3 regions of the Bhargavaea sp. GQ12 genome follow, and region 2 is predicted to be linked to each of the others. Evidence: riboswitches for the same ligand, from Rfam matches in the RefSeq annotation. Region 2 holds a riboswitch; each other region holds the start of a gene.
The links. Region 2 has a riboswitch for S-adenosylmethionine ahead of AC6CHQ_RS03010 (O-acetylhomoserine aminocarboxypropyltransferase/cysteine synthase family protein). Riboswitches for the same ligand answer to the same signal wherever they lie in the genome.
Positions count from the first base shown of each region.

Region 1 (9,973 bases), on a different contig from region 2:
TTCATTACCGCCTGCATGGGGGCTGCCGTCGGCGGTGCCTATCAGGCGATCATGGATACGGCAGCGGGCGGCATCGGAGTATCCGGGCTTTCACTGATTCCGCTGATTGCGGAGAACAAATACCTGTTGTATTTCATCGGACTCGTCGTCACCTATACAGCCGGATTCATTTTCACTTATTTCTTCGGATTCAAGAAGGAAATGGACGAAGGCTTCTGATTAACTGAGCAGGAGGAGAAAACCGCTGGCTGCAATGCGGGCTTCTCCCCTGCTTTTCTGCATTTGCATCTACCTAAGAAAGGAAGCTGACCATGCTGGGGATTTCTGTTTACCTGAATCAAGCATCTGACGAAAGCTTGGAAGCCTATATCCGGAAGATGAGGGCCGCCGGTTTCCGCGGCATCTTCACTTCTCTTCATATCCCCGAGGACGACCCCGGACAATACGCCGATCGCCTCCGGGCGCTCGGCACGCTCGCCGCAACTAACGAGATGGAGCTGACTGCGGACATCTCCCCGGCTTCACTCGGACATCTCGGACTCACCTTCAAGACGGCCGACCGCCTGCTTGATTGGGGGGTCACCGGTCTCCGCGTCGACTACGGAATCAGCGAGGAAGAAACGGCAGCCCTGTCCCACCGGATGACGGTCGCACTGAACGCCAGTACGCTCACCGGGGAAACCATCCAAAGACTGAAGGAATGCGGCCTCCGGCTTTCTGCGGCTGAGGCGTGGCATAATTTTTATCCGAGGCCCGAAACCGGTCTGGGGATGAACGATTTCACCGAGCGGAACCGCTGGCTGCAGAGCGAAGGCCTGAAAGTCATGGCTTTCGTTCCCGGAGACGGCGACCGCCGCGGCCCTCTATACAAGGGGCTTCCGACACTTGAAGCCCATAGGGAGCGAACTTCCTTCTCCGCCTATCTCGACCTTCTATATAGCGGATGTGTGGACCATATCTATATCGGTGATCCATCAATGAGTGAACGCTCGCTTGAACAGTTCAGCTGTCATGCCAATGGCACCTTCCTCCTCCGCGCCGTGCCGGCTTTTCCCGATGCACAGGCCGCGCTGCCCGGTACGGACCATACAAACCGGCAGGATGCGGCGCGTGACGTGATCCGCTCCGCGGAGTCCCGCATGTACGGCAATGCCGGAGATCGACCGGTCAAACCCGCCAATACGTCGGAGCGTCCCTTCGGCTCAGTGACCATCGACAATTCCCTGTATGGACGCTATCAAGGAGAGCTGCAGATTACCAAACGTGATCTGCCTGAGGACGAAAAAGTGAATGTCATCGGCCGGATCATTGAAGACGACCGGCCTGTGCTCCGGCACATCAAAGGCGGAGATGCATTCCGCATCCTCATGGAAGGCGTCCCACAGGCCTGAGCCGATTCTGCTATACTATTGAGCATAATCCGGCCAGGAAGAAGGAATGGATATGTTCAAGACAATCGGGATCCTTGCCCATGTGGATGCCGGAAAAACAACATTCTCCGAACAATTGCTTTATCATACGGAAGCCATCCGGAGCCGAGGACGCGTCGACCACAAGGATGCTTTTCTCGATAGCCATGCCATCGAGAAAAGCCGGGGCATCACCGTGTTCGCCGACCAGGCGGTGTTCCGCTATAACGGGACCGAATACACGCTGATAGACACCCCCGGGCACGCCGACTTCTCACCGGAGATGGAACGGGCCATCCGGGTGATGGACGCGGCGATTCTTGTGGTCAGCGCGGCCGACGGCGTTGAGGGCCATACCGAAACGGTCTGGGAACTGCTCCGGAAGCACCGCGTCCCGACATACATTTTCATCAACAAGACCGACCGGGAAGGCGCCGAACGGGAAACAGCCTTGACCGAGATCCGGAAGTCCCTGTCGGAAAATGTGGTGCTCCTGGATGACGGGCTGACCCCTGATGTCATTGAGTGGATGGCGGAACGGGATGAAACACTTCTGGAGCATTATCTCGAGGTAGGCTTTGATGAGGAAGTGTGGATTCAGGCAATGCGCCGCATGACGGATGCAGGGCGGATTTTCCCTGCGGGAAGCGGTTCAGCCCTGAAAGACATCGGCGTAATCGAATTCTTCGGATGGCTGGACCGGCTTTCAGGCGGGACCCTGCCTGATGCGGAAGGCCCTTTTGCAGCCCGCGTATACAAGATCCGCCATGACGATGGCGGACAACGAGTCACCTTCCTGAAACTGACGGGCGGACAACTATCGGTCCGGGATGAAATCCAGATCGCGGGTCAACCCCAAAAAGTCACACAGATCCGGAAATACAGCGGACACAAGTACACCGTCCGGGACACGGCCGGCCCCGGCGAACTGGTGGCGGTCATGGGGCTTTCCGGCATCGTGGCCGGAGATCCCCTAGGGGCGGAAAAAGGACGAACAACCTTTTCACTCACCCCTTCCCTGTCTACTGCAGTCCGTTTTGATAAATCCATTCACCCGAAAGACATGCTTGCCCATTTCATGCTACTGGATGCAGAAGACCCTTCCCTCTCCGTCACCTGGGATGAACATTCCAGCGAGATCCGGGTGCATGTCATGGGGCTGATCCAGTTGGACGTGCTTACGGAAGTGATCCGGGAACGGTTCGGAGTGGACATCACCTTTGGAGAGCCATCGATCCTCTATAAGGAAACGGTGCGCTCGGCCGTCACCGGCTACGGACACTTCGAACCGCTCCGCCATTATGCGGAAGTGCATCTGGATATCGCTCCGTCCGAACGGGGTGCGGGCATAACATTCAAGAGCAACTGCCACCCGAACGAGCTTGCCCCGGGCTATCAGAACCTCGTCGGCCAGGTGCTGACCGAAAAGCCGCACCATGGCCTGCTCACCGGCTCCCCGCTGACCGATCTGCAGATCACACTGATCACCGGAAGGGCGCACAATGAGCACACATCCGGCGGGGACTTCAGGGAAGCATCGCTCCGCGCCCTGCGTCAGGGTCTGGAAAAGGCGGACAATGTCTTGCTGGAGCCCGTATACGATGTGAAGATCAAAGTGGCGACCGGACTGATGGGACGGGTGCTGAACGACATCCAGAAAGCACACGGACAGTTCGGAGATCCCGAGACTGATGGAGACGCCGTACGCATCAGCGCACGTGTACCCGTCTCCACATTCATGGGCTATCCTGCTGAATTCTCTTCCTTTACCAGCGGCAAAGGCTCCATTTCCCTTCGTCCCGGCGGCTATGAAGAATGCCACAACCCTGAAGAAGTGGCGGAACGGATCGGCTATGACAAAGATGCCGACCCCGACTATACCTCTTCTTCAATCTTCTGCGCAAAGGGCAAGGGCTATACCGTCCCCTGGCATGAGGCGGAAGCGGCGATGCACCTTTTATAGTTTTATTGCTTACCCGCAATAAGCCGCCCGGCAGACTTTTCTGCCGGGCGGCTTTCACGCTTGCTTACTTGTCCAAGCTTTTTCACTTTGTCTACCGCTTCCTTAAGCAGCTTATCCTGGACAACTGTCTTGTCGGTATCCCACTTGCTGCCCTCCGGCAGCTCGAACTGAAATGCTTCGCAGTACGGGGCAGGCCTATTCATCACGTACTCCACGATTTCATGTTTGATGAAATTCCGTGCTTCCTGAGACGTACGCTTGCCCGTAACCACCTCATGCATCATGGACAGGGTATTGGCCCCTTCATTATCACAGTGGACCGACACCTCACCCTTAGTCCGGTCGACCACGAGGCTGCCCTCCAGCTGGCCGATCGGGCCGACCTTGTCCGCCGGAACATGGTAGTTGATCGTCTGCTCCAGGCAATCGACATGCGGCTCGGGGAAATCATGCGGAATTTCTTCTTTAAAGACGACGGTGCGCTTCCACGGACCGTTGTAGTACCAGGTCAGACGGTTGACTGTCGCCTCGTTCGGCTGGCCGTAGAACTTCACCACCGTCTCTGCCGGAGCTTTCGGAGTAGCCGGCCAGACCGAGATGATTTCCTTCACCAGCTGTTCGTCCACCCGCTCATCCGCCGCAAGAGGCTCACTTTTCTTTGTCACATGAAGTTTAGCGTTCGCCCATCGCAGCTGCAGCAAGCTTCAGCCGGTCCTTGCCGGGCACGTCCTTGGCAAATGGCTGCCTCTGACATTCTTTCATGTCTGTCTCCTCCTAAAAAAGCAATCTAGTTTAGTCATTGCCGGTTTTCCCTTTAATGAACAAACTTTCTGTTTAAACAAGTCAAACCGTTTGCCCGGCCCTGATTCCGGAAGTAGACTGACATTAAACAGGAAAGGAGCCACCCGCATGGAACGTTACAAAATCGACCGGTCAAAAGGGATGGAGATTGGCCTCTATTCACTCGGTGATCATATGATGAATCCGCACAACGGTGAGAAGATCAGCGCGGAGCAGCGCATCCGGGAAATCATTGACGCCGCCAAACTGGCTGACGAAGCCGGCCTGGATGTGTTCTCGGTCGGCGAAAGCCATCAGCGGCACTTTACGACACAGGCGCACACCGTCATCCTCGGCGCGATTGCGCAGGCAACAAAACGGATTAAGATCGCCAGTTCTTCGACCGTGCTGAGCGTCTGGGAGCCGGTACGTGCCTTTGAAGACTTCGCAACAATCGATCTGATTTCCGGCGGACGGGCAGAAATCGTTGCGGGCCGCGGTTCCAGAACCGGCGCGTTCGACCTACTCGGCTATGACCTGAACGATTACGAAGCGCTGTTCGAAGAAAAGCTGGACCTTTTGCTAAAGCTGAACACGGCGAAGGATCCCGTCAGCTGGCAAGGCGAATTCCGGCCACCCCTCAGGAACGCGGAAATCTATCCGCAGCCAAAGGACGGACAGCTTCCGATCTGGCGCGCAGTCGGAGGGCCTCCGGCGAGCGCGATCAAAGCCGGATATGCAGGCGTCCCCATGATGCTGGCGACACTCGGCGGGCCGGCGATGAACTTCACTGTATCCGTCGATGCCTATCGGGAAGCCGCCCGGCGGAGCGGCCATGACCCGAACCGCCTCCCGATAGGCACGACAAGCCTGTTCTACACGGCTGAAACCAGCCAGGATGCACTTCGCGAGTACTACCCTCATCTGCACTACGGCTTCATGGCGATCCGTGGCGGAGGCTATCCGAAGCAGCAGTTCCAGCAGGCTGTCGACCACCAAGATGCCCTCATGATCGGCAGCCCGCAGCAGATCATCGAAAAGATCCTCTATCAGTACGAACTTTTCGGCCATCAGCGCTTTATCGCGCAAATTGATTTTGGCGGGGTGCCGTTTGATAAGATTGCGAAAAACATCGAGCTGATCGCAACAGAAATCATGCCGGCAGTAAAAAAGTACACAATAGCAGATGAAGAATAAAAAAAGAAAGCCTTCCGGTTCGTCTGACGAACGGAAGGCTTTCGCTTTTATCTATAGTGTTCTTATCACGGCGCGAACATATTGATGGTCGTGATGATGATCGGAGCGCCGAATATAACGTCTTGCAGAAAACCGCCGACGATCGGTACGACGAGGAACGCCGTACGGGATGGGCCATACTTGTTGACCGTCGCGCCCATATTCGCCATTGCGTTCGGCGTAGCCCCGAGCCCATGGCCCAGCATCCCGGAAACCATGACCGCAGCATCGTAATCCTTGCCGAGGAAGCGGAAGACAACGAAGACCGCAAATAGAATAATAAATGCTACTTGAACCAATATAATACCAACCAGTGGAAGCGCCAGGCCGACAACTTCCCAGATCTTAATGCTCATCAGAGCCATCGACAGGAAGATCGCCAGGGAAATTTCACCGATGAGGTTGATCTCTTTCATGTTGACCGTGCCTGGGAGCGTACGGTCCACCAGGTTCCGAACGATAACGGCAACGAACATCGCGCCGATATAGGCCGGCAAGACAAAGCCGGTTGCCTCCGAGAAAATTTCCCCGATGTACGTTCCGCCTGCCATCGACAGGGTGATCAACGCAATCTGAATCATGAACGAGCGTTCAGTGACAGGCTTTTCCGCCTCTTCAACGTACGCTTCAACTTTTCCTTCAGTCGGTTTCAGATCGTACTTTCTGATGAGGAATCTAGCGACAGGCCCACCGGACAAGCTCCCGGAAATCAGGCCGAGCGTGGCTGCTGCCATCCCGATCGTGACAGCCGAATCAATGCCAAGCTCTTGGATCGTCTGCCCGTAAGCAGCTGCGCCACCGTGGCCGCCGCTCATTGATACCGCCCCGCTCATGACTCCAAGGAGCGGATCGATGCCGAACACTTTGGATAGCGAGACACCGATGACATTCTGCATGAAGATGAGGATTCCACAGAAAATCAGGTAGATGATCAGGAGCTTCCCGCCCAGTTTAATTAGTTTCATGCTGGCTCCAAGCCCAACCGTCGTAAAGAATGCGACCATGAAGAGCGACTGCAGGGAAGTATCCAATGCAATTTCAACGACGCCCGTCGTTTGGAGAATAAAGGCGAGGATGGCGAAAATCAGGCCTCCGACAACAGGTGCCGGAATCAGGAACCGGTCAAGGATGCCGATGCGATTAACGAGGGCCATTCCCAGCAGGTAGAGGGCCACTGCCAGGAACAGCGTGGTAATCTGGTTAATTTCAATCATATTCTGTCACCTTTCCAAAAAAAAATAGTTCGCGGCTTCCGGACCCGGCCCGTGTCCGATTGATTCGGATTCCCCCTACGGACCGTGAAACGGTCCAGAAAACCGCAACGGTAATAGCGTTTTCAAATATGGCTGAATACGTTTGCACGTATCCTTGTTTTACCCCTTGTTTACCCGATGAACACTTGCCAAGCATGAAAACATTCCTATCCTGTATGTCCGAAAATTCATGGAATCGCTTTCGTAATCATAAGAGGATCGCTCACTTCAGTGATACACTGTTTTAAAGTATAATCAGTTTTGCAGACTTTTTACAACACTAAAACTTAAATACGCACTATTCCAAAAAGTAAATCCGCCAATATTTTCAAAGACCGGAAAGAAAAAGAGACGATTCCGCATCCCTAATTAAAGGGCGCGGAATCGTCTGCAAAAAAACAGATGTTTATTTTAGTTGTCGTATGCATTGAGGGCGTTCACGCTATGCGCGATTGCAGAACCGGCCTTGAGCGCAACCGCCACGAAAATTGCTTCCGAGAGCTCTTCCAGGCTGGCGCCGGCTTTCTTGGCATTTTTCGTATGGAGATCGATGCAGTAAGCGCATCCTGTCGTGTGTGCTGAAGCCACAGCGATCAGTTCCTTTTCCTTCACGCTCAGTTTGCCGGCCTTGAGAGCCGCACCATCGAACTTCACGAACGTTTTGAATGCCTCTTCATCCAGTTCTGCGAACTCCGGCAGACGGTTAAAGTAAGACGCTTTGTAAAACTCCCCGTCACCTTTGCCGTCGTATGCGTTCAATCCGTTTACCCCATGAGCAAGTGCCGATCCGGCTTTGAGTGCAGTCGCGACAAAGATCGCTTCAGCAACTTCCTCTTTGGAGGAGTCGTTTTTCTTGGCATTTCCGATATGCAGATCGATGCAGTAAGGGCAGCCTGTGATATGGGCAACCGCCACGGCGATCAGTTCCTTCAATTTTACGGACAGCTTTCCTTCGGCCAGTGCCTGGTCATTGAACTTGAAGAACGTTTCAAACGCTTCAGGCGCGTATTTTTTCAGTTCGAAAATTCTTCCGAAGTATTCCTTTTTGTACAGGCTGTCTGTTTTAGTTGTAGCAGTCATCTCAAAACTCCCCTTTTCATCTTTTTCTTACTTATCGGTTGAGTCGGAATAGATTGTTTTGTTAGAGCCGAAGAAAGTCCAGTCATCCAAAAAGCCCCTTCCCGATGAGGAAGAGGCAGTATGTAAGCGGCCTTCCTCATCTTTCAAGCTTGCGCTTGCTGGAGTGAGCACCTTGTTACAACGTAACGGTTGCTGCGGGATCTGCGGACCAGTTTCCTCCCCCGGCTCTTGATAAGGTCAAAGTCTATTCAATTAGTAAGATTATCCTAAGCATATCGGACCCCATATCGTCTGTCAACATGAAATCTTCAATCATTTATGAATTCAGCAATTTCTCTATTTGCTGAAGTACCACTTCCACAATGCAAATCCGACAATGGCATAAATAATGATAAATCCGTAAAGCCAGACAGTCAGCATCTCATTCACAAACATGGTCAAGCCCCCTTAGCGCCCCTGTTCCGCCTCTGGAATCAGGACTTCTTCCTGTTTTGATTCCAGAACATTTGCCAATACAAACATGGTCAAAATACCGATCCCGGTCGCCACTGCACCGGCCGTCATCGTGCTTGGGATGATGCCGCTGAAGTAGAGGATCAGGTAGGCAAGGAGTCCGATGATCATTGATGCCTCTGCTGCTCTGGCGGAAGCCTTCTTTCTCCCATACACTGCATATAAAATGGGGCCCAATGTTCCGGCTGCGACTCCGGAAATGCCGATCCACATAATATCTCCCATGTAAGCAGGCGGTTTCATCACAATCAGAAGGGCGATGATTCCCACAACAGGAACGGTCAGCCTGCTGATCCGAAGCGCGATTTTCTCCGCCTTTTCTTCGTCGACTCTGACATAGCCTTTTCTGACCAGGAATTTCAGGAAAATGTCATTGGCAAAAACAGTGGAAATCGAGACGAACAGCCCGTCCGTTGTTGACATGGCCGCAGCCAGAATCACGACACCGAATAATGCAACAACAGCAGCTGGGAATGCCCAGGCCACATATTCCATCAAAGCCAGATCCGCAACGACGTCCCCGGATCCCAGCGCCACCCTGCTATAGAGTCCTCCAAAGAGAACCAATACGCTAAGCGAAGCCACGATGACATAGGTCAGAATCATTTTACCCAGGTCTTTTTCGCTCTTGATGCCCAAAACTTTATTGAATAAGTGAGGTGCGGACGCAAAGGCCCACTGGATGCAGATTGCGCCGATCACTGCACCGATCGAATAGAAGTGAGCCGAATCAGGGTTAAAAACAGTCACGAGATTGGGATCCTGTGCCGCCAGGTTGTCGGTGATCCCGGAAAATGTGGCCGCGATGCCGTCCCTCCAGAAGATTACGATTCCGGATATGAAGATCACAATTCCTGCAATCGCCATCAGAATCACTTGAACGGCATCTGTATAGATATCCGCAAACGCTCCGCCGCCGAAAACATACACCACCACGATGACGGTGATGAGGATCAGGCCGGTACGATAGTCCATCCCCAATAAATACTCAAAAATCCTTGCTCCGGCTACAAACTGGGCGGCAATATAAAAGATGTTAAAAAGCAGAATGAGGCCGGTTCCCACACGCAAAAGGTCGCTATTATAATAGTCCCCAAGCCAATCCGGCAATGAGAGAGACTTCTGCTCTTCATTCAGTTTACGGATTTTCTTCGCGACCATCAGAACTCCTATAGCTCCCCCTCCAATCATCGCAAGCATGAGCCAGAGATTCGTGAGCCCCCACTCATGTGACCAGCCCGGATAACCGAGGAAAGTCGCAGCGCTGAGGTAAGTGGCAGCGAAAGAGAGACCCAGCACAACGGGCCCCAGGCGTCCCCCGCCTATTGCGAAGTCCCGGATGTTCTTTGTTTTCTTTGTGCCGATATAGCCAAGAACGAGCATGATTGCCAGAAAAGCGGCAAACCCGATCCAGGTAAATAGTGTGACAGTGTTCATGGCATTCCCTTCTTTTCCGTTTTACTTCACCAATGACGAAAGTTGTTTTGCCGGGTGGCTTTCAGGCAGACGCGCAGAGCCTGTGCCGAATAGGTTTTCCCGCAATGTCTTTCCCTCATATTCAGTCCGGTAGATTCCCCGCTTCTGCAGCTCCGGAACGACATGATCCACAAACTCACGGAATGTCTCGAGTGAATAACTTTGTGCGATATTGAAGCCGTCCACATCACCTACTGTTGCCCATTCCTCGATATGGTCCGCTATCTGCTCTGGGGTCCCAATGAATTTCGCTGTCCCGTTGC
Region 1 covers NZ_JCAXEU010000012.1:33,534-43,506, forward strand. The annotation lists gene AC6CHQ_RS11480 (PTS transporter subunit EIIC) at 1-219, shown strand, start outside; gene AC6CHQ_RS11485 (DUF871 domain-containing protein) at 312-1,391, shown strand; gene AC6CHQ_RS11490 (GTP-binding protein) at 1,444-3,372, shown strand; gene AC6CHQ_RS11495 (hypothetical protein) at 3,375-3,998, opposite strand; gene AC6CHQ_RS11500 (LLM class flavin-dependent oxidoreductase) at 4,282-5,349, shown strand; gene gltS (sodium/glutamate symporter) at 5,415-6,602, opposite strand; gene AC6CHQ_RS11510 (carboxymuconolactone decarboxylase family protein) at 7,053-7,721, opposite strand; SAM riboswitch class I at 7,855-7,959, opposite strand; gene AC6CHQ_RS11515 (sodium:solute symporter family protein) at 8,169-9,671, opposite strand; gene AC6CHQ_RS11520 (LLM class flavin-dependent oxidoreductase) at 9,693-9,973, opposite strand, start outside.
Region 1: linked by a shared signal. The riboswitch ahead of AC6CHQ_RS11510 (carboxymuconolactone decarboxylase family protein) and the one ahead of AC6CHQ_RS03010 (O-acetylhomoserine aminocarboxypropyltransferase/cysteine synthase family protein) in region 2 are both predicted to bind S-adenosylmethionine.

Region 2 (9,973 bases):
GCGGATAACAGCCATTTCCGCCATGTGAACACATTCGGCGGCAACCCGGCAGCATGCGCGGTGGCGCTGAAGAACCTCGAGATCATCGAGCGGGAAGGCCTCGTTGAGCGCGCGGACCGCCACGGCGAGCGTCTCCGTACAGAACTGGCACATCTTGAAGAGCACCCATACGTCGGAGAAGTCCGGGGGATCGGCTTCCTTCTCGGTATCGAGCTGGTCGAGGATAAGAAGACCCGCGAACCGGCAAGTGCAGCGCGCATCGGCAAGATCATCGCCGACTGCAAGGCGAACGGTCTGATCGTCGGTAAAAACGGTGACACGGTTGCGGGACACAACAATATCTTGACCCTGTCCCCGCCGCTTGCCTGCACGGATCAGGATGTCGACTTTATTATTTCGGTCATCAAGAAGGTTTTTGAAGAGAATCGTTGAAATAAATTGAGTTGGGGATTAATTAACCGGGAGGCAGCCGCCTCCCTTTATGATGGAGGGAAATGGAAATGAGAATTGGAGTACCTAAAGAGATCAAGAACAATGAAAACCGCGTTGCGATGACACCTGCAGGAGTAGCGACACTGGCTACTGCCGGCCATGAAGTGATCATCGAGAAGGGGGCGGGACTCGGTTCCGGCTTTACCGATGAGGAGTATGCCAACGAAGGCGCGGTGATCGTAGAAACTGCAGCAGATGCGTGGGCAGCCGAAATGGTGATGAAGGTCAAGGAGCCCCTGCCGGAAGAGTACGGCTATTTCCGTGAAGACCTGATCCTGTTCACATATCTGCACCTGGCTGCGGAACCGGAACTTGCTGCAGCGCTTCTCGAGAAAAACGTTACCGCCATTGCCTATGAAACGGTCCAGTTGCCGAACCGCTCGCTGCCTCTTCTTTCTCCGATGAGCGAAGTGGCAGGCCGCATGGCGACACAGATCGGTGCTCAGTTCCTGGAGCGCATCCACGGCGGGAAGGGCATTCTCCTGTCCGGCGTACCTGGCGTCCAGCGCGCAAAGGTCACCGTCATCGGCGGGGGCATGGCAGGCGCGAACGCTGCCCGCGTGGCAGTCGGAATGGGAGCGAAAGTTACCGTTATCGACCTGAGCCCTGAGCGTCTCCGCCAGCTGGATGACCAGTTCGGCAACGACATCCAGACACTCATGTCGAATCCATTCAACATCGCTGAAGCAGTGAAGGACGCAGACCTCGTCGTCGGTGCCGTGCTGATCCCTGGTGCCAAAGCGCCAAAGCTTGTGACAGAAGAGATGATCAAGTCGATGCAGCCGGGCTCCGTACTAGTCGATATCGCAATCGACCAAGGTGGGATCTTCGAAACATCCGACCGCATCACAACACATGATGCTCCGACTTACGAAAAGCATGGAGTAGTTCACTATGCCGTCGCGAATATGCCTGGCGCAGTACCGCGCACATCCACGATGGCGCTCACGAACGTCACTGTTCCGTATGCTCTCCAGATCGCCAACAAAGGCTGGAAGCAGGCGGCACTCGATAACGAACCACTCCGCAAAGGCTTCAACACACATGCCGGCCGTGTGACTTACAAAACAGTTGCAGAAGACCTCGGCTACACGCACGCTGATCTTCTCGACCTGATCGAGCCGGTTGCACAGCATAACTGAACATGAAGAGGGGGGCCTGTCTTGGACAGGTCCCCCTTTTGGTATGAGTGCTAATATTACTGGTGATGAACTGAAATTTCCTCTTGGGCGGCTGTGATCGCTAACAGCCGCAGATGTTGATTTCGTCATTCATGCGTCCGGTCTCGTCATTCATCTAACCAATTTCGTCATTCACCCTGATAATCTCGTCATTCGGGTCCTGAAAGCGGACGAATGACGAAACTGAGTCCACGAATGACGAAACCGCGGGAAGCAACAGGTTCTTGCGACGGAGCGGAATTCTCTCAGGCCGTCTTCTTTTTCCCAAACACCGACGACACCCGTTTTTCCTCGCCGGCCCGCATCCTGCGGAAGTTCTCGAGATGCTTCCATATTGCCATCACGAATAGTCCGGCAGCAATCAGGTCAGGTCCGATTCCCGCAGCAAAAACGACGGCAGTCACAGTGAAGGTGACATACAGCATGAGGACGCCGAAGACGAGAAAGTCGGTTGCGAGAGAGACGAGGATCAGCAGCGCAAGCCCGATAAGACCGATTTTCCAGTCAAAGCCGAGGAGCACACCGATGACCGTGGCCGTCCCTTTACCGCCATTAAAGCGCATATGGAATGGGAAGTTATGCCCGAGGATCGTCGCGGCCGCCACCGCGAAAACAAGCAGTGCGCTTGCTTCAGGACCGAGTCCGGCCGAGGTGGCGATGCCCCTGGTGAGGAGCACAGCCGCGATGCCTTTCCCGATGTCGATGGCGGCGACGAGTGCGCCATATTTTTTGCCGAGGACGATGGCCGCATTTGATGCACCGGCGTTTTTGACGCCAGTTTCTTTCAGATTTACACCGGACAGCCGTCCGGCAATGGTGGATCCGTGGATGTTGCCGATCAGGTAGCCGGCAATCACCGCAACGGCGATCCATAACCAGCCCATGGATTCGGGCATGTTTTCAGCCTCCAATCTTGGCGGATACCTTATATTAAGGTTCATTCATCCTAATATAAGGCGGATTCAGCCATCAGCCGCTCTGCATGATCATATGCGAACGGTCAAATCGCTTTTCAGCAAGGTCTTCTTGCCGGATGCAGAAGTACAGCATGCCGAGGTCGCCCCAGACGGCATCCAGGTCGTCATCGCTATCCATCTGGAAAAGAAGGACGTAGTCATCCGCCGCTTTCGCGGCTTCGTCCCAGTCTGCAATTCCGTCGCCATAGTGGGCGATTTCAGCGAACACCGGGTTCTGCACGGCAAACGGATGACCGAGCATCTGGTGGTGGGCATCTTCTTCCAGCAACTCGAAGATCGCCTCGCCGGCCTCGTCATCGAAGTCCATCCCGATGATTGCATCGGCATCCAGCGTTTCCACGGCGTGGAAGACGGCAGCGAATTCCGGAAGCATCCGCTCTTCCGGCACATCACACCGTTCAAGTCTGGTCGGATCTTCATGATAAAGGACCTTCCAACCGCTCCGGTCAGACTCATCGCCGCCCCACGGCTGTTCCTCGGTGTCATAGAAGAAAGACAGGATGCCTGTGTCGGGAAGCGGGTGAACATCTCCGGCAAGCGCTGCGTCCGACAGGTTGATCTGCGCAATCAGCGTGAGCGGCTTGCCGTCTTTGGACGGGATCTCTACATCAGGCGGAAGGTCCGGCGCGCCTCCGAACTTCGATGCACCGGGCGCCAGCGTCCCGGCGGCGTCTTCTTTATTTAGTCGGAAGCCCGGCTTCGCCAGTTCGGAGAATGGCGCGATGTATTCGGCTAGTCCATTTGCTTCCAGCTTATCTCTCCAGGTTTTCATAGAATTCCTCCTCGGATCGGCAGTCTCCTAAGTTAACGGATGAGAAGGCAGAAACGTTTCATGTTTTTTCTGAAAAATACACTTGACTTTGCCCGCTGCACAGTCCTATACTGTTTACCAGATGGAAAACAAAATCAGAATACTCTTATCAAGAGCGGCGGAGGGAATAGGCCCTGCGAAGCCCGGCAACCGGCAGACCATGTCTGCAAAGGTGCTAATTCCTACAGATCCGGGAGCGGATCTGACAGATAAGGGGAGGCATGCGGCGTGTTCGCATCGGCCCTCTTCCTATCAGAGAAGAGGGTTTTTCATTTTCCGAAAAGACAAAACCTCCTCTCCTATCGTGTTTCCATCGAAACCATACCTTTAGGAGGAAATCAATATGACAAACTTTAAACCAGAAACGATTCTCGTGCACGGAGGCCAGGAGCCGGATCCGACAACAGGCGCGATCGCCGTACCGGTCTACCGCACGACAGCTTACGCATTCCGTGACACAGAGCACGCGCAGAACCTGTTCGCCCTAAAAGAGTCCGGCAACATCTACTCCCGCATCATGAACCCGACAGTAGACGCGTTCGAAAAGCGCATCGCGGAACTGGAAGGCGGCACGGCTGCCGTTGCACTTTCTTCCGGGATGGCGGCAATCGCGTTCTCGATCCTGAACGTTGCACAGGCCGGTGACGAAATCGTTTCCGCGGCAAACCTTTACGGCGGAACATACAACCTGTTCGCGGTGACACTTCCGCGCTATGGCATCAACGTGAAGTTCGTCGACTCGACAGACCCTGAAAACTTCCGAGCGGCGATCAACGACAAGACAAAGGCGATCTTTGGCGAAATCATCGGCAACCCGAGCCTGAATGTCCTTGATGTGGAAGCTGTTGCGAACATCGCGCATGAAAACGGCCTGCCGCTCATCATTGACTCCACATTCGCTTCGCCTTATGGCTCGAACCCGATTGAGCATGGTGCGGATGTTGTCGTTCACTCCGCAACAAAATGGATCGGCGGACACGGCCGCGGCGTCGGTGGCGTAGCTGTTGACGCGGGCAAATTCGACTGGACACAGGGACGCCACCCTGGCTATACAGAGCCGGATGAGACTTACCACGGCCTCCGCTACGGCATCGACACGGCGCAGGCCGCATTCGCAACACGCCTCCGTGTGCAGCTGCTCCGCGACTTTGGCCCGACACTCAGCCCGGATAATGCGTTCCTCTTCCTTCAGGGACTTGAGACGTTGCACCTCCGCATCCAGCGGCACAACGAAAACGCTCAGAAAGTTGCGGAATGGCTGAAGGATCACCCATCTGTCGAGTGGGTCCAGTACAACGGCCTCGAAGAGCACCCGTCGTACGAACTCTCCAAAAAGTACCTGAAGAGCGGCGCCGGATCGGTCGTCATCTTCGGCATCAAAGGCGGACGCGAAGCGGGCCGCAAGCTGATCGACAACGTGAAGCTGTTCTCGCATGTCGCGAACGTCGGCGACGCACGCTCGCTCATCATCCACCCGGCATCTACAACGCACCAGCAGCTGTCGGCGGAAGACCTGAAGAAAACAGGCACAACTGAAGAACTTGTCCGCCTCTCCGTCGGTCTCGAGAACGTCGAAGACATCATCGCCGACCTGAAACAGGCGATTGAAGCAGCGGCGCCAGTCAAAGCTTAAATTAATATATAATGTTTAAACTATTTTAAATTTTCCCGCCCCGGGGGTTTCCTTATGGGGCGGAACTTGTTATATTGGAAGGAATCTTTATGTCGGAGGTGTTCGCCCATGGCTCCAGTGAAAGCGGCCATCCTTGGATTCGGTACGGTCGGCCAAGGCATTTATACAATCGTGAATGAACGGAAACAACAACTTGAGAAAACGATCGGTTCCCCGATCGAAATTGCTGCCATCCTCGTCCGCGACTTGGATAAAACCCGCCCTGAGACCCCGGGAGTCCTCATTACCGACCGGTTTGAGGAGATCCTGGCCATCCCGGATCTGAAGGTCGTTTTCGAAGCGATCGTCGGCGAAGAGCCGGCACGCACCTATCTGGAGCAGGCGATCGCCGCCGGCTGTCATGTCGTAACTGCGAATAAAGTGATGTACGCCAAAGCTGCTCCTGCACTTGAACGGCAAGCCAGGGAACAGGGGACCGGCATCGGATATGAGGCAACCGTCGCAGGCGGCGTTCCGGTGATCAAAACGATCGATAACCTGAACCTTTCCAACGAAGTGACCGGCATCCAGGGCATTCTGAACGGAACTTCGAACTTTATTCTGACGAAGATGCGCAAGGAATCGTGTACCTTCGAGGAAGTTCTGAAGGAAGCGCAGGAACTCGGCTATGCCGAAGCGGACCCGACCAATGACGTGTCCGGGTTCGATGCCTTCTGCAAGTTGATGATCCTGAGCGGCCTGTCGTTCGGTGAGCAGCCGGACTGGGAGAACGTGCCGATGGAAGGCATCGATGCGCTTTCTCTTGACGAAGTGATCGACGCAGACCGCCAGGGCCTCCGCTACCGCCATATCGCGGATGTCCGCCGCGGGGAAGACGGTTCCATCCAGGCATCCGTCGGCCCGGTGCTGATCGGCCCGGACCATCCGCTGTACGGCATCGACGGCGTCGACAACGCCGTCGCCATCGAAACGGCCTACGCCGGAACGCTCACCGTCATCGGCCCTGGGGCAGGCATGCTGCCGACCGCGAGCGTGATGGTCGAGGACGCAGCGGTGCTGCTGCGGAAACACGCCACCTTTCGCGAACTCGTAACCCGTTCATGAAAAAAGCGATGCCTCGCCTTGAGCGGGGCATCGCTTTTGTGTTGCGGGGAACTGAGTTTGAAGAATAGCCCTCCGAGTTTGAAGAATAACCGCCCGAGTTTGAAGAATAGCCCCCTAAGCTTGAAGAATACGAGCGGCGGCTGCGCGCCGGCCACAAAAAAGGAGATCCCCGGTAAATTCGGGGATCTCCTTTTATTCAGGAAACAGGTCAGACGACAGGTACCGCTCGCCCGTGTCCGGCGCGAGACAGAGGACGTTGGCGCCTTTCGGCAGCTTCTTGGCGATCTGGACGGCGAAGTGGGCGGATGCCGCCGCGGAGGCACCGACGAAGATGCCTTCTTCCGCGGCCAAGCGCCGAGCCATCACCTGGGCGTCGCCGTCTTCGATGAGGAGGATCTCGTCGTAAACGTCGCGGTTAAGGATGGCCGGGACAAATCCCGGGCCGGTACCCGGGATTTTATGCGGGCCGGGTTCTCCGCCGGACAGGACGGGTGACCCCTTCGGCTCGACGACATAGATTTTCAGGTCCGGGATCTGTTTTTTCAGCTCTTCACCGGTGCCGGTCACGGTGCCGCCGGTGCCCGCCGTCAGGACGAAGGCATCGAGCTTCCCGTCAAATGCGTCCAGGATTTCTACGGCGGTCGTGCCGCGGTGGGCATCCGAGTTTGCCGGATTCTCGAACTGCATCGGGATGAATGCGTCCGGAATGTCCGCAGCCAGTTCTTCCGCCTTGGCGATGGCGCCGTTCATGCGTTCGGCTGCAGGCGTCGAATACACTTCCGCGCCGTATGCCTTCAGGATTTTCACCCGTTCCGCGGTCGCGTTGTCTGGCATCGTCATGATGCACCGGTAGCCTTTGGCCGCGCATACCATGGCGAGGCCGATCCCTGTGTTGCCGGACGTCGGCTCAATGACTGTGCTTTTTCCCGGGATCAGCTTGCCTTCAGCTTCGGCCCGCTCGATCATATTCAATGCTGCGCGGTCCTTTACACTGCCGCCAGGATTAAATGATTCCAGCTTGATATATACATTCGCACCGTCCGCTTCGGGAATTTTATTGAGCCGGACGGCGGGGGTGTTGCCGATCAGGTCCAAAATGGACTGGACGATTTTCATGGCAGATTCCGCCTTTCTTACATACGATGGAGTTAATTCCTATTTACAAAGTATAGTTTAAATAAATAATGCAGGCAACTCGTCTGATTTCCAAGATGCATCCATTGACATCTTGACGTTTTGAGGTATGATTATGCTTAAAACTTAGTAATTCGATATGGATTATAATTTTAGATTAGAAGGAAGTGCAATGATGTTCCTTAAGATAGATGGAATACAAAAAAGCTTCGGAAAGGACGGCCGGCGCGAACAAGTGCTTAAAGACATCAGCGTCGATGTCCGGGAAGGCGAGTTCGTATCACTGCTTGGACCATCAGGCTGCGGCAAGTCGACGCTGCTGAACATCGTTGCCGGACTGAACCGTCCGGATTCGGGTGTACTCCAGCTGGACGGCCGCGACATCGTGAAGCCGGGCAAGGAGCGGGGCATGGTATTCCAGCAGGCGGCGCTGTTTCCCTGGCTGACTGTTGAGGAGAATGTAATGTTCCCTCTGAAGGGCATGCCTAAAGAAGAAGCGCGTGAAACCGCCAAGAAATACCTCCGTCTCGTGCAATTGAGCCAGTATGCGGGCCATCATCCGCATGAGCTGTCGGGCGGCATGCAGCAGCGGGTGTCAATCGCGCGTGCGCTGGCTATGGATCCTGCTGTGCTCCTCATGGATGAACCGTTCGGCGCGCTGGATGAGCAGACCCGGATGCGGCTCCAGGGCGTGCTCGAAGAAATCTGGATCGAAACGAAAAAGACGATTATTTTCGTCACGCACAGCATCCAGGAAGCCGTCCGGCTTTCAGACCGCATTATCGTCATGGGCACCCATCCCGGCCGCGTCCTGCAGGACATCGAAGTCAAACTGGAGCGCCCGAGGGAAGGCCATCTGAAAGAGATGGCAGCCTATGAGGAATCGATTCTCGGACTGCTGAAGACGGAAAACGACAAAGTCGAAGAAGAGGAACAAAGCCATGCGGTTGGTTATTAAGCGTCTCGTCTTCTTCGTCTCCCTGTTTCTGGTCTGGGAACTCGCTGTCCGGCTGTTCCAGGTTCCGGCGGTCCTCCTGCCGGCACCGACCGATGTCTTTGGCGCACTCGGTGAAATGATTGCGGACGGCACGCTGTTCCGTGATCTCGGGGCAAGCTTCACGAGGCTGCTTGTCGGCCTCGCGATTGCCCTCCTGATCGGTCTGCTGCTCGGCATTCTGCTCGCGAAGTCGAAGACGGCCGACGAAACGCTCGGCTCACTTATCCTCGCGCTGCAGAGTATCCCGAGCATCGTCTGGCTGCCGCTTGCGATCATGTGGTTCGGCCTGAACGAAAAGTCGGTCATCTTCATCATCGTACTCGGTGCGGCGATCGTTATGACGATCAACGTGCGTACCGGCATCCAGAACGTCTCTCCGATTTATCTGAAGGCTGCGCAGACGATGGGCGCGTCCGGACCGGATCTGTTTTTCCGGGTCATGCTGCCGGCGTCGGTACCGTATTTCGTCACAGGCACCCGTCTTGCCTGGGCATTCGGCTGGCGCGCACTCATGGCCGGCGAACTTCTCAGCACCGGTCCGGGACTTGGCTACACATTAAAATACGCTTCCGACTTCGGCCGGATGGACATGGTGCTCGGCATCATGATTGTCATCGGCGTCATCGGTGTCACGGTCGACCTGCTGCTGTTCCAGCGCTTTGAACAGCAGGTCAGGGTGAAGTGGGGGCTTGAACCGTCCGCGTGACGGAGTTTATGCGTTAAGGAATTTCAATAATTAATGAATAACCGGGCCAGGACCCGGAAAGGGGATGTTGGATTTGAAGAAATGGTGGCTTGGAGCATTTATGCTCGGCATCATCACGTTGCTCGCGGCGTGCGGGGGCGGAGACAATGCAGGAGGCGGAGACAAGGAGAAGATGATCATCGGCTACTTCCCGAACATTGACCACGCGCCTGCAATGGTCGCAAGGGAAAACGGCTATTACGAAGAAAAGCTCGGCGATGACGTTGAGCTCGATTACATCACGTTCCCTGACGGCGGCACATTCATGGCTGCACTCAAGTCGGGTGAAATCGATGCCGGCCTCGTCGGTCCCGGCCCTGTCCTGAACAATTTCTCTAACGGAGCGGAAGTGAAAGTGCTCGCGGGCGCATCTTCCGGCGGCACGGTCGTCGTCGCCAGCGAGAAAAGCGGCGTCGAATCGGTCGAAGACATGGCAGGCAAGACATTCATCACACCGGGTATCGGATGCACGCATGATGTTCAGTTTGAAACGTACCTTCAGCAGCTTGGCAACGATGAGCTTGCATCGTCCCGGATCGGCGGCTCGCTTAATCACGTGACCGGCAACCCGGCGTCCTACCAGGCGATGTTCGAATCCGGCAAGGTCGATCTTGCAGCGGTTCCTGAGCCATGGGCTTCGATCCTCGTCGACAACGGCGCGAAAGTCATCATCAGCACGGAAGACATTGCATACGGGGAAAGCCTCCCGAATACGGTCCTCGTTGCCAACAACAAACTGACGGAAGAAAAGCCGGAACTTGCGGCGAAATTGCTTGAAGCGCACAATGAATCGGTTGCGTATATCAACGACAACCCGGAAAAAGCACAGAAAATCGCGATCGACTCCATCAAAGACCTGACAAACCAGGAGATGGATGCGAAAATCGTTGAACAGGCGA
Region 2 covers NZ_JCAXEU010000002.1:248,396-258,368, reverse strand. The annotation lists gene AC6CHQ_RS03030 (aspartate aminotransferase family protein) at 1-432, shown strand, start outside; gene ald (alanine dehydrogenase) at 501-1,634, shown strand; gene AC6CHQ_RS03020 (glycerol-3-phosphate acyltransferase) at 1,919-2,569, opposite strand; gene AC6CHQ_RS03015 (YwqG family protein) at 2,643-3,422, opposite strand; SAM riboswitch class I at 3,565-3,677, shown strand; gene AC6CHQ_RS03010 (O-acetylhomoserine aminocarboxypropyltransferase/cysteine synthase family protein) at 3,805-5,094, shown strand; gene AC6CHQ_RS03005 (homoserine dehydrogenase) at 5,203-6,198, shown strand; gene cysK (cysteine synthase A) at 6,391-7,314, opposite strand; gene AC6CHQ_RS02995 (ABC transporter ATP-binding protein) at 7,508-8,290, shown strand; gene AC6CHQ_RS02990 (ABC transporter permease) at 8,274-9,035, shown strand; gene AC6CHQ_RS02985 (ABC transporter substrate-binding protein) at 9,100-9,973, shown strand, end outside.

Region 3 (9,973 bases), on a different contig from region 2:
CGCAAGAAAGTCAAGGTGCCACCAGCTTCGGCGGAATTCCCCGTCCGTGACGCCGCGGAGCCCGTTCGTCTTCTGGGCTTCGACGAGCCGGCGGATCTCTTCGTCTTCGACACGCGTCAGCTCATCTCGGGAAATCTCTCCCTGCTGGAACTTGACGCGGGCCTCCTTCAGAGCCTCGGGGCGTAGAAAGCTGCCGACGTGATCAGCGCGAAATGGTGCACGTGTTTTATTAACGGATGTAGTCATCATGATTCCTTCTTTCTGTGGTTGATAGTCTGTGATTCAGGGAAGCGATGTTCAGGCCTCAGGACCCCATACGTCCTTGGCGATCTTGGCAACATGCCGGACCTTCGCCCATTGCTCTTCCTCGGTGAGGATGTTTCCTTCCTCGGTAGATGCAAACCCGCACTGCGGGCTGAGTGCGAGCTGGCTGAGCGGCACATAAGTGGCCGCCTCGCGGATTCTTGCTTTGATCTGTTCTTCATCTTCAAGCTCAGGGAACTTCGAAGTGACGAGGCCGAGTACGATGGTCAGGTCAGGACGGTTAACGAAGCGGAGTGGTTCAAAACCTCCGGAGCGCTCGTCATCGAACTCGAGAAAGAGGCCATCGACGTTCAGTTTGCTGAAGATCACTTCGGACGCGCCTTCGTAGCTACCGCTTGAAGCATAGGAAGAGCGGAAATTGCCTCGGCAGATGTGCATCGTCACCAGCAGGTCATCCGGCCGGCCATCGATGGCTCCATTGATCGCCTCTGCAAACTTGTGGACAAGCTGATCCGGGTCGGAACCGAAGGCGCGTGCAAGCGCCCGGCTTTCTTCGGAGAAGAACAGCGACCATGCCGTGTCATCCAGCTGAAGGTAGCGGCATCCGGCATCATACAAGTCTTTGATGAATGCGCGGTAAGCCGGAATGAGGTCTTTGTAGAAGTCCTCGCCGTTCTGATAAAGGCCGGTTTCGATTCCGCTATGGAAAAAGAGCATGTTCGGGCTCGGGATCGTATACTTCACTTTGACGCCTTCGCCTGCGATTTCCTGGAGCTTACGGAAGTGGTCCAGGAATGGATGAGTTCCGGAATAGCCGATCTTGCCGGTCACCTTATAGCCGTGGGCTTTCGTTTTGACTCCGTTGAACGGGATGCCTTCGCCGGTTTCAGTGTACTCGATGCCGTCCAGGCCAAGAAGGAAGTCCATATGCCACCATGTCCGGCGGAATTCTCCGTCTGTAACGGCAGTCAGGCCGTTTTCAAGCTGCGCTTTGACGAGCTTTTTGATTTCTTCATCTTCCACAAGAACCAGTTCCTCGCGGGTGATCGAGCCTTCCTTGAACTGTTCACGGACATTTTTCAGGCGTTCTGGTCGGAGAAAGCTGCCGACATGGTCGGCTTTGAATGGGGTGCGGACGGTTTTCGTTTCTGGAAGGTTGGCAGTCATAGAGATTCCTCTTTTCATTAGTTTTTGTCAGGCAGATGGCTGTCCGGTTTTTGCAAGGGCGACCCTAAAGGCCTGCTTCAGGTCATCAATGAGATCTTCTGCGTCCTCGATGCCGATCGACAACCGTAGGAGGCTGTTATCGATACCGCGTCGCGTCCGCTCTTCAAGCGGGATATCCGCGTGGGTCTGTGTGGATGGGTAAGTGATAAAGCTTTCGACGCCTCCCAGGCTTTCGGCGAAGGCGATCAGCTGCAGTTCCTCCAGAAGTGGGGCGACGATGGCAGGATCTGCGGTACGGAACGATAGCATCCCCCCACGGCCCGGATAAAGGACCTGCGACACCGCGGGTTCCGACGTAAGATAGGCGGCAATCTCTTTTGCATTCAGTTCATGCTGCTTCATACGGAGAGGAAGGGTTTTCAGCCCCCGGATGACGAGCCATGAGTCGAACGGCGAAAGAACCGCTCCTTCCGCGTTATGCTGGGCGGCCAGCTGTGTGCAAAGGGCTTCACTTTTTGCGACGACGAGTCCCGCCAGTACATCATTGTGTCCACCAATGTACTTGGTCGCGCTATGGATGACGATGTCCGCCCCCAGTGTAATCGGCTTCTGGAGAATCGGCGTGTAGAACGTGTTGTCGACAATCAGCAGGAGACCATGCTGTTTCGCGATTTTGGCGTACACTTCAATATCGATTTCCTGCATCAGCGGATTTGTAGGGGATTCGATGAACAGCGCCTTCGTCGTATCCGTGATGGCACGCTTCACTTCATCGGGATCGCTGAATGTCAGGTAATCGACCGGAATGCCGTATTGCTTCCGGTATTGTTCCAGAAGGCGGTACGTTCCCCCGTATAGGTCCTCCGGCGCGAGAATGCCATCGCCCGGGCGGAATAGGGACAGGACAAGCCGGATGGCGGCCATGCCGGAGCTGCAGGCAAATGCCGCGTCTCCCGCTTCCAGTTCTGCAAAGCCTTCTTCGAGAAGGGCGCGGGTCGGATTCTTTGTGCGGGAGTAATCGAAGCCGGTCGATTGTCCGAGGCCGGGGTGCTCATAGGCGGTGGACAGGTGTATCGGAGGGTTCACCGCTCCCGTCCGGGGATCCGTCCGGTTACCCAGTTGGGCGAGGAGAGTGGCGGTCTTTTTTCTAGTCATTAGGCAGGCACCCTTTCGTTGATAGATGGGAGGGAATAAGAAAAGAGCCCTCCAAATAAGAAGAGGGCTCTGTATTTGTATACAGATGGTCTTCTTATCTTCCGGATCTTTCTGGATCCGCTGGAAGTAGCACCTTTGCCTTAAGGCAGGTTGCTGAGACATCAAAGGGCCAGTCCCTCCGTCTCTCTGGATAAGAATTGCTGATTCAATTGTTTGAAAAATGATTAGACTCACTGTATCACCGTTTAGGGCGGCCCGCAAGCCTTTTTTTTAAAATGAAGATTGAAAGAGTTTCCAGGTGTCCCGGTGAGCAAGAAGAGGGATGAAACATGTCGAATCGTGTAACATAACTGTGGATAAGCCGGAGACTACATTTCCGGCAATACAGTTATGCTGAAGGAGTGTTTCATCCATGACCATCAAAGTCAAAGCAATCATCGGGAGCACCAGCTCCACATCCTATAACCTGAAAGTCGTCGAAGCCATGCGCAGCCGCTACGCGGACCGTCTGGAAATCACGCCGCTCTTCATCAATGCTCTTGAGCCGTATGCAACCGATATTGAAAACAATCCGTCGGAAGATGTCTTGGACTTTAAGAAAGACGTGGCTGATTCCGACGCGGTCCTCTTTGCCGTACCGGAATACAACTTCTCCATCCCAGGCCAGCTGAAAAATGCCATCGACTGGATGAGCCGTGTCGATCTCGTTCTGAACAACAAACCGACATTCATCGTCGGCGCGTCGATGGGCGCGCTCGGCTCCGTCCGTGCCCAGCAGCATCTGCGTGAGATTCTGTCGAACCCGAACCTCGCTCCGGCAATCCTGCCGCAGAACGAAGTGTATATCGGCTCCGTCCACGAGAAAATCGACGAAGCAGGCAACCTTACTGACGAAGGGACCCTCGCGTTCCTCGACATCGTCGTGGACAACTTCATCAAGTTCTACGAGAAGGAAAAGGCAGCAGCAGCTGTCAACTGATCGTAACCGCCCATCCGGCATTGCCGGATGGGCTTTTTGATGGTGTTGATTGCGTGCATGCGCTTGCGGGTAAACTCCATAAAAGAGAGAAAAGAAAAGGAGAGATTGCCATGAACGATAAAAAGGATCGCGCAGGTAAGGCGAGCGAGCAGGCGCTCGGGCCGGACGACAAAAACGATTTCACCGGCATGCCGGACAAACAGAGTCCTGATTTCGAACCGGACCAAAGCCCGGAGGGGCAGGTCGAGCAGGCTGAACAAAGCACAAAGCGGGACAAGGGAGGGGAATAAACCCATTCCGGATCCCGAAATAGGGGGTAAACTCCCATAGGCCGCACGGGCGATTGACGCCGTGCGGCTTTTTGAATGCGCAAAACGGGCGATAACACCGCAGGGCGCCGGTAGATTCGCCCGAGCTGATGCTTGGCCCCCGAATACATTGGTAGAGCAAGGTGAAAAGACCTTGTGAGAAAAAAAGTGGAGGAGGTGAGAAAAATGAACCAAACAGAAATGCAAAACATCCTTAAGCAGGAAATGCCGAATGTCCTTCGCGGCCTTGATGCGGAAATCGCTGAAGCGAAGAATGCCGGAGACGTACAAAGCTTGAACAACCTTCAAGGGCTTCGGGCACAAATGACCCAGACGAATGGTTTCAACTTCAACCGTCTGGTCTTTGACTTTGCGACGCTCGAATTGCCGGCGAATTCTGTCAACACTGACCAAATTCCACCGTTTAAGCTGTTGAGGAACGATCCGTACCTGATCTGCTGCGGAGATTCGGTGGCCGGTGAGGCGCCTATGGCGGACGCAACATCAGTTTACGACCCTTGCGGATGCGGAGGTCTGGTGTTGATTGGTCCGCGCACGGTGGCCGGTTATATCAACTGGTACCTGAAAATCTGTCTGGACACGACTTTCGGGTTCTTCTGGGAGTCTTGCCCGGCTGATAATGAACTGCCGTTCACTGCGACCGGAACAACGTGCGTCATCCAAGAACTCTGTGAGGGCGGTTACGGCACAGACCTTTGTCCGACAGACTTCTGCGGTACAATTTCGTTCGCTATCCGCTGCAAAGGCTGTCCGATTGCAGAGGCGCTTGGACTTGCGGACAATAAGATTGTAGTCACGTACCTGATCGTCCACATTCTGCCAGATTGCGAAGACCCTTATGTCCCTGTTAATGGTGCACAGTAACATTGCTGATGCATGAGAGGAGCCTTCCCGAAAGCGGGGGCTCCTTTTTTGTATTAACAATCGACAGCGTCTCCCGGTAACCGTCACAACCCGCCCTTGATTGCTACCGGGTGTGGCAGGGTATATTCATGTTAATGTATAGTTAGTGTAAATTCTGAACTTGGAAGAAGGGATTCTTGTGTCGACGAATTATGCAGACGACAGTCTGATGCTCCATACAGACCTTTATCAGATCAACATGGCCGAGACGTACTGGGCGGATGGCGTCCATGAGCGGCGCGCGGTGTTCGATCTGTATTTCCGAAAGCTGCCGTTCGGCAACGGCTATGCGGTGTTTGCCGGGCTCGAGCGGGTATTGGAATACTTGAAGGGATTCCGCTTCTCGGAAAGCGATCTGGCTTATCTCCGTGACAATGCCGGCTACAAGGATGATTTCCTGTCGTATCTGGCCGATCTGCGGTTTACCGGGGATGTCTACTCGATGGTCGAGGGGGAGCTCGTCTTCGGCAACGAGCCGATCATCCGTGTTGAGGCGCCGCTGATCCAGGCCCAGCTGATCGAGACTGCGCTTCTCAATATCGTGAACTATCAGACGCTGATCGCGACGAAGGCCAGCCGAATCAAGCAGGTCGTGAAAAATGATGTCGTCATGGAGTTCGGCTCGCGCCGTGCCCAGGAGATGGACGCGGCAATCTGGGGTGCACGTGCCGCGGTGATCGGCGGGGTTGAGGCAACGAGCAATGTCCGGGCGGGCAAACTGTTCGGCATTCCTGTCGCCGGTACGCATGCCCACTCGATGGTGCAGGCGTACGAGAGCGAGTATGATGCATTCCACGCTTATGCGCGCCGTCACAAGGATTGCGTGTTCCTCGTTGATACGTACGACACGCTTAAGATCGGGGTCCCGACGGCCATCCGCGTGGCAAAAGAGCTCGGTGACAAGATCAACTTTATCGGTATCCGTCTCGACAGCGGCGACATCGCCTACCTGTCGAAGGAGTCCCGCCGCATGCTGGACGAGGCCGGATTCAAGGATGCGAAAATCATCGTCTCGAACGACCTCGATGAGTACACCATCATGAACCTGCAGCTCCAGGGGGCGAAGGTGGATCAGTGGGGGATCGGCACGAAGCTGATCACCGCCTATGACCAGCCTGCGCTCGGAGCAGTGTACAAGCTTGTCGCGATCGAAAACGAAGAAGGCGTCCTGGAAGACCGCATCAAGATTTCTTCCACTGCCGAAAAGGTGACGACGCCGGGCCTCAAGAAAGTCTACCGGATCATCGACCGTGAAAACGGCAAGGCGGAGGGCGATTACATCACGATGTGGGACGAGAAGCCGGAAGAGGAGTCCCGCCTCAAGATGTTCCACCCGGTCCATACGTTCATCTCGAAATTCGTAACGAATTTTGAAGCGGTGAATCTGCACCAGGAGGTTGTCCGTGAAGGGCATATTGTCTATGACCTCCCGGAACTGCCGCAAATCACAGAGTTCGCCCACGGACAGCTTAACCTGCTTTGGGACGAGTACAAGCGCTCGCTCAATCCGGAGGAGTATCCGGTCGACCTAAGCCAGAAGTGCTGGGACAATAAAATGCGAAATATCCATGAGGTCCAGGACCGCATCCATGAGTTTGAGACAGACGGAGCGGAAAACTGACCCCTGTCTGAAAAGAAGGAGGAAGTGATTATGACACTGCAGGAAGAGATTATCCGGGAACTGAAAGTGAAGCCGGAAATCGATCCGCGCGAAGAAATCCGCGTGTCGGTCGATTTCATGAAGGACTATGCCCGCGCCCATCCGTTCCTGGAAGGGTTCGTGCTCGGCATCTCGGGCGGTCAGGATTCTACCCTCGCAGGGAAGCTGGCCCAGATGGCGGTGGACGAGCTGAATGAGGAGGAAAGCACGGATCGGTACAAGTTCCATGCGGTCCGTCTCCCGTACGGCAAGCAGTTCGACGAGAAAGACGTCGATGATGCGATGGCATTCATTTCGCCGTCCGAGTCTTATGAGGTCAACATCAAGCCGGCAGTCGATGCCAGCGCGGCGGCCTTGGCCGGAGCGGGCGTGCCCCTGACCGATTACGTAAAGGGCAACGAGAAAGCGCGCGAGCGGATGAAGGCCCAGTTCGCCATTGCCGCGATGAAGAAGTCGGTCGTCATCGGCACTGACCACGGGGCGGAGGCGATCACCGGCTTTTATACGAAGTTCGGCGACGGCGCAGCTGACATCGTGCCGCTTTTCCGGCTGAACAAGCGCCAGGGACGGGCCATGCTCAAGGAGCTCGGCTGTCCGGAGCATCTTTACAATAAGGTTCCGACCGCCGATCTTGAAGAGGACCGTCCGGCCATTCCTGATGAGGTCGCCCTTGGCCTGACGTACGATGACATCGACAATTACCTGGAAGGCAAGAAAAATTCTCCGGAAGCACAGGAGAAACTCGAAGCCTATTACATGAACTCCCGCCACAAGCGCCATCTGCCGATCACGGTATACGATGACTTCTGGAGAAACTGAATCTTGAGAGGAACCCGCCGGGCTGATGCCGGCGGGTTTTTGATTGTAGAAAGACTACCTCTCAACAGAGCGGTTTCGTCATTCGGGCTCTCAATCTCGTCATTCGCAATCATTGCCGCCCGCTAATACACACCATTCGTCCCGGGCAGACCAAACATTTCAATGAATCCACCAGTCAAACGCCCCCTCAGATTGACCCATGCCCTGCCTTCCTCTAAACTGAAATCAGTATAAATAATTTCCAGTAGACCGGCCGGGAAACCGGATAGAGACAGGGGGAACCCGATAGTGGAAGAACACGGAAAGCTGCTTAAAGTCATTGAAAATATCGAAGAAGTGATGATCGGAAAACGTGATGTGGCAGAGCTGAGCGTGGTCGCTCTTCTTGCCGGCGGGCACGTGCTGCTCGAGGACGTCCCCGGCGTCGGGAAAACGATGATGGTGCGGGCGTTGGCGCGATCGGTCGGGGCCGAATTTAAGCGCATTCAGTTTACCCCGGATCTGCTGCCGTCTGATGTGATCGGCGTCTCGATCTACAGCCCGAAAGAGATGGAGTTTCAGTTCCGTCCCGGCCCGATCATGGGGAACATTGTTCTGGCCGATGAAATCAACCGGACGTCCCCGAAAACACAATCTGCCCTTTTGGAAGGGATGGAAGAAGCTTCCGTTACGGTCGACGGCCGTACGCTTGCGCTCCCGGACCCGTTCTTTGTCATGGCGACACAGAACCCGGTCGAGCATGAAGGCACTTATCCGCTTCCGGAGGCGCAACTTGACCGCTTCCTCCTGAAGGTGAAGATGGGTTATCCGGTCCGCGAGGATGAAGTGGAAGTGCTTCGCCGCGCGGAAAAGCAGCCGCCGATTGACCGGATCCAGCCTGTCATTACACTGGATGAGTTGAGGGATATCCGTATCCGTGCAGCAGAAGTTTCGGTGGATGACACTGTGAAGGGCTATATCGTCGATCTGGCCGAAAGCACGCGGAAAAGCCCTGACATCCGTCTTGGTGTCAGTCCGAGGGGATCGATTGCGCTGATGCGGGCTGCTCGCGCACTCGCTTTCCTGGAGGGCCGCGATTATGTACTGCCGGATGATGTCCAGCATCTCGCCCCGTATGTGTTCAGTCACCGGATGATTCTACAGCCGGAAGTGCGCTATGAGGGAATTGATGCAGAGGAATTGGTGGAACGCATCGTCACGAGAACAAAGGTCCCTGTCCGGAGAGCAGGCACACGATGAAGCGGTTTCTCCGCAAGGCGGGACCGATGCTCCGCCTCATCGGAATCCTCGCCGTTCTGGCCGGGGTGTTTGCCTATGCACAGTTCCAGGGGGGCGTCGTCAGCTGGACGGTGTTTTATATGGTGTTGCCGTTTGGCCTGTACGGTATTTTCCTTTACTTTTATCCGCTGCGGGCAATTACTGCGGAGAGGGAAGTCGGGCGACGGGAGATTCCTTACGGGAGCCCGCTCAGGTCAACTGTCCGCTTCGGCCGGCGATTCATGTTTCCGCTTCTTTATGTGACTGTGAAAGAGATTCCGGGAAGCGCGGCACAGCTACCGATGCCGACCACTCTTTTTCTTTGGGGATTCCGCAGGAAAAAGGATTGGTCCTATGAGACCGGTCCGCTGATGCGCGGGGAACATGTGCTGGAAGGAATCGAGATCGAAGCATCCGACTTTTTCGGCTGGATGAGGAAACGTCATTTCATCCCGCTGCGCCAGACCATCACCGTGCTTCCGAAGGTGACCGACATGCGGGAAGTTCCTTCCGCTGCCTCCGAAGAGCGGGGCAGCGCGGCGGCATCATTCGCTTCCGTGAAAGAGTCGTCCGTCGCCACGGGGATCCGGGATTATCAGCCGGGGGATCGGCTTTCCCGGATCCACTGGCCGGCTTTTGCGCGGACTGGAGAGCTCCATTCGAAGGAACTGGAGGACCGCAGGGCGCAGGACCTTCTGCTCGTCCTGGACGGTTCGCCGTCTCCGCAATTCGAGGAGCAGGTCGGTTTCGCGGCGTCCATACTGAAAAAGGCGGTCGAATCCCGCTCGGCTTCCGGGTTCCTGAGCCTCGGGGAAGCGGGCGCGGCGATTCCCCGGGTGGAAGGGCCGGACAGTCTCAGGGCAGCGATGCTGCATCTGGCGCGGTTCAGGCCTTCTCCCTCCGGAGGGCATCTGCCGCCGGCGGACAGCCGCGCGCTCGCGGCGGCCCGTACGATGACGGTCATTACAGGTCCGCTTACGGAAAAATGGGTGGCCGCGTTTCTCCGGGAAGCCCGGCAGGCGTCCGGCGGTATCCTCTTTTCTGTTCTCGGGAAGGACGAGCACCCGGGCCGCGTGGGCATGGAAGCCGCACGTGCAGCCATTGCCGCCGGATTTGATGTCCGGTTTGTCACGGAACGGGACTTTGCGGATCCGGAAAGGGGAGGTGCGCGCTGATGAACCAGAAAGCGGTTGACCGGATTTTCCTCGGCCTCATTTATGTTCTGGTGGTTCTCCTCGTCAGGGAGTGGCTTCTCCCGATCATCGAACTGACCGGGGCGGGCCACCTGGCACTCTTTGTTATCTTCGTCGGTCTTTGTTTTGCCTTCCCGCTTTTCGGTGCACCCTGGTGGCTCTCCGGGCCTGTGAAGCTGATCTATGCAGTCTGGTTTATCGCCCATGCGCATATGGACGGACCTGCGACGCCTGTTACGTCGGTGTC
Region 3 covers NZ_JCAXEU010000012.1:8,698-18,670, reverse strand. The annotation lists gene AC6CHQ_RS11420 (5-methyltetrahydropteroyltriglutamate--homocysteine S-methyltransferase) at 1-246, opposite strand, end outside; gene AC6CHQ_RS11415 (5-methyltetrahydropteroyltriglutamate--homocysteine S-methyltransferase) at 298-1,431, opposite strand; gene AC6CHQ_RS11410 (methionine biosynthesis PLP-dependent protein) at 1,459-2,586, opposite strand; SAM riboswitch class I at 2,678-2,783, opposite strand; gene AC6CHQ_RS11405 (NADPH-dependent FMN reductase) at 2,999-3,565, shown strand; gene AC6CHQ_RS11400 (hypothetical protein) at 3,676-3,855, shown strand; gene AC6CHQ_RS11395 (hypothetical protein) at 4,060-4,758, shown strand; gene AC6CHQ_RS11390 (nicotinate phosphoribosyltransferase) at 4,937-6,418, shown strand; gene nadE (NAD(+) synthase) at 6,449-7,276, shown strand; gene AC6CHQ_RS11380 (AAA family ATPase) at 7,616-8,515, shown strand; gene AC6CHQ_RS11375 (DUF58 domain-containing protein) at 8,512-9,708, shown strand; gene AC6CHQ_RS11370 (DUF4129 domain-containing transglutaminase family protein) at 9,708-9,973, shown strand, end outside.
Region 3: linked by a shared signal. The riboswitch ahead of AC6CHQ_RS11410 (methionine biosynthesis PLP-dependent protein) and the one ahead of AC6CHQ_RS03010 (O-acetylhomoserine aminocarboxypropyltransferase/cysteine synthase family protein) in region 2 are both predicted to bind S-adenosylmethionine.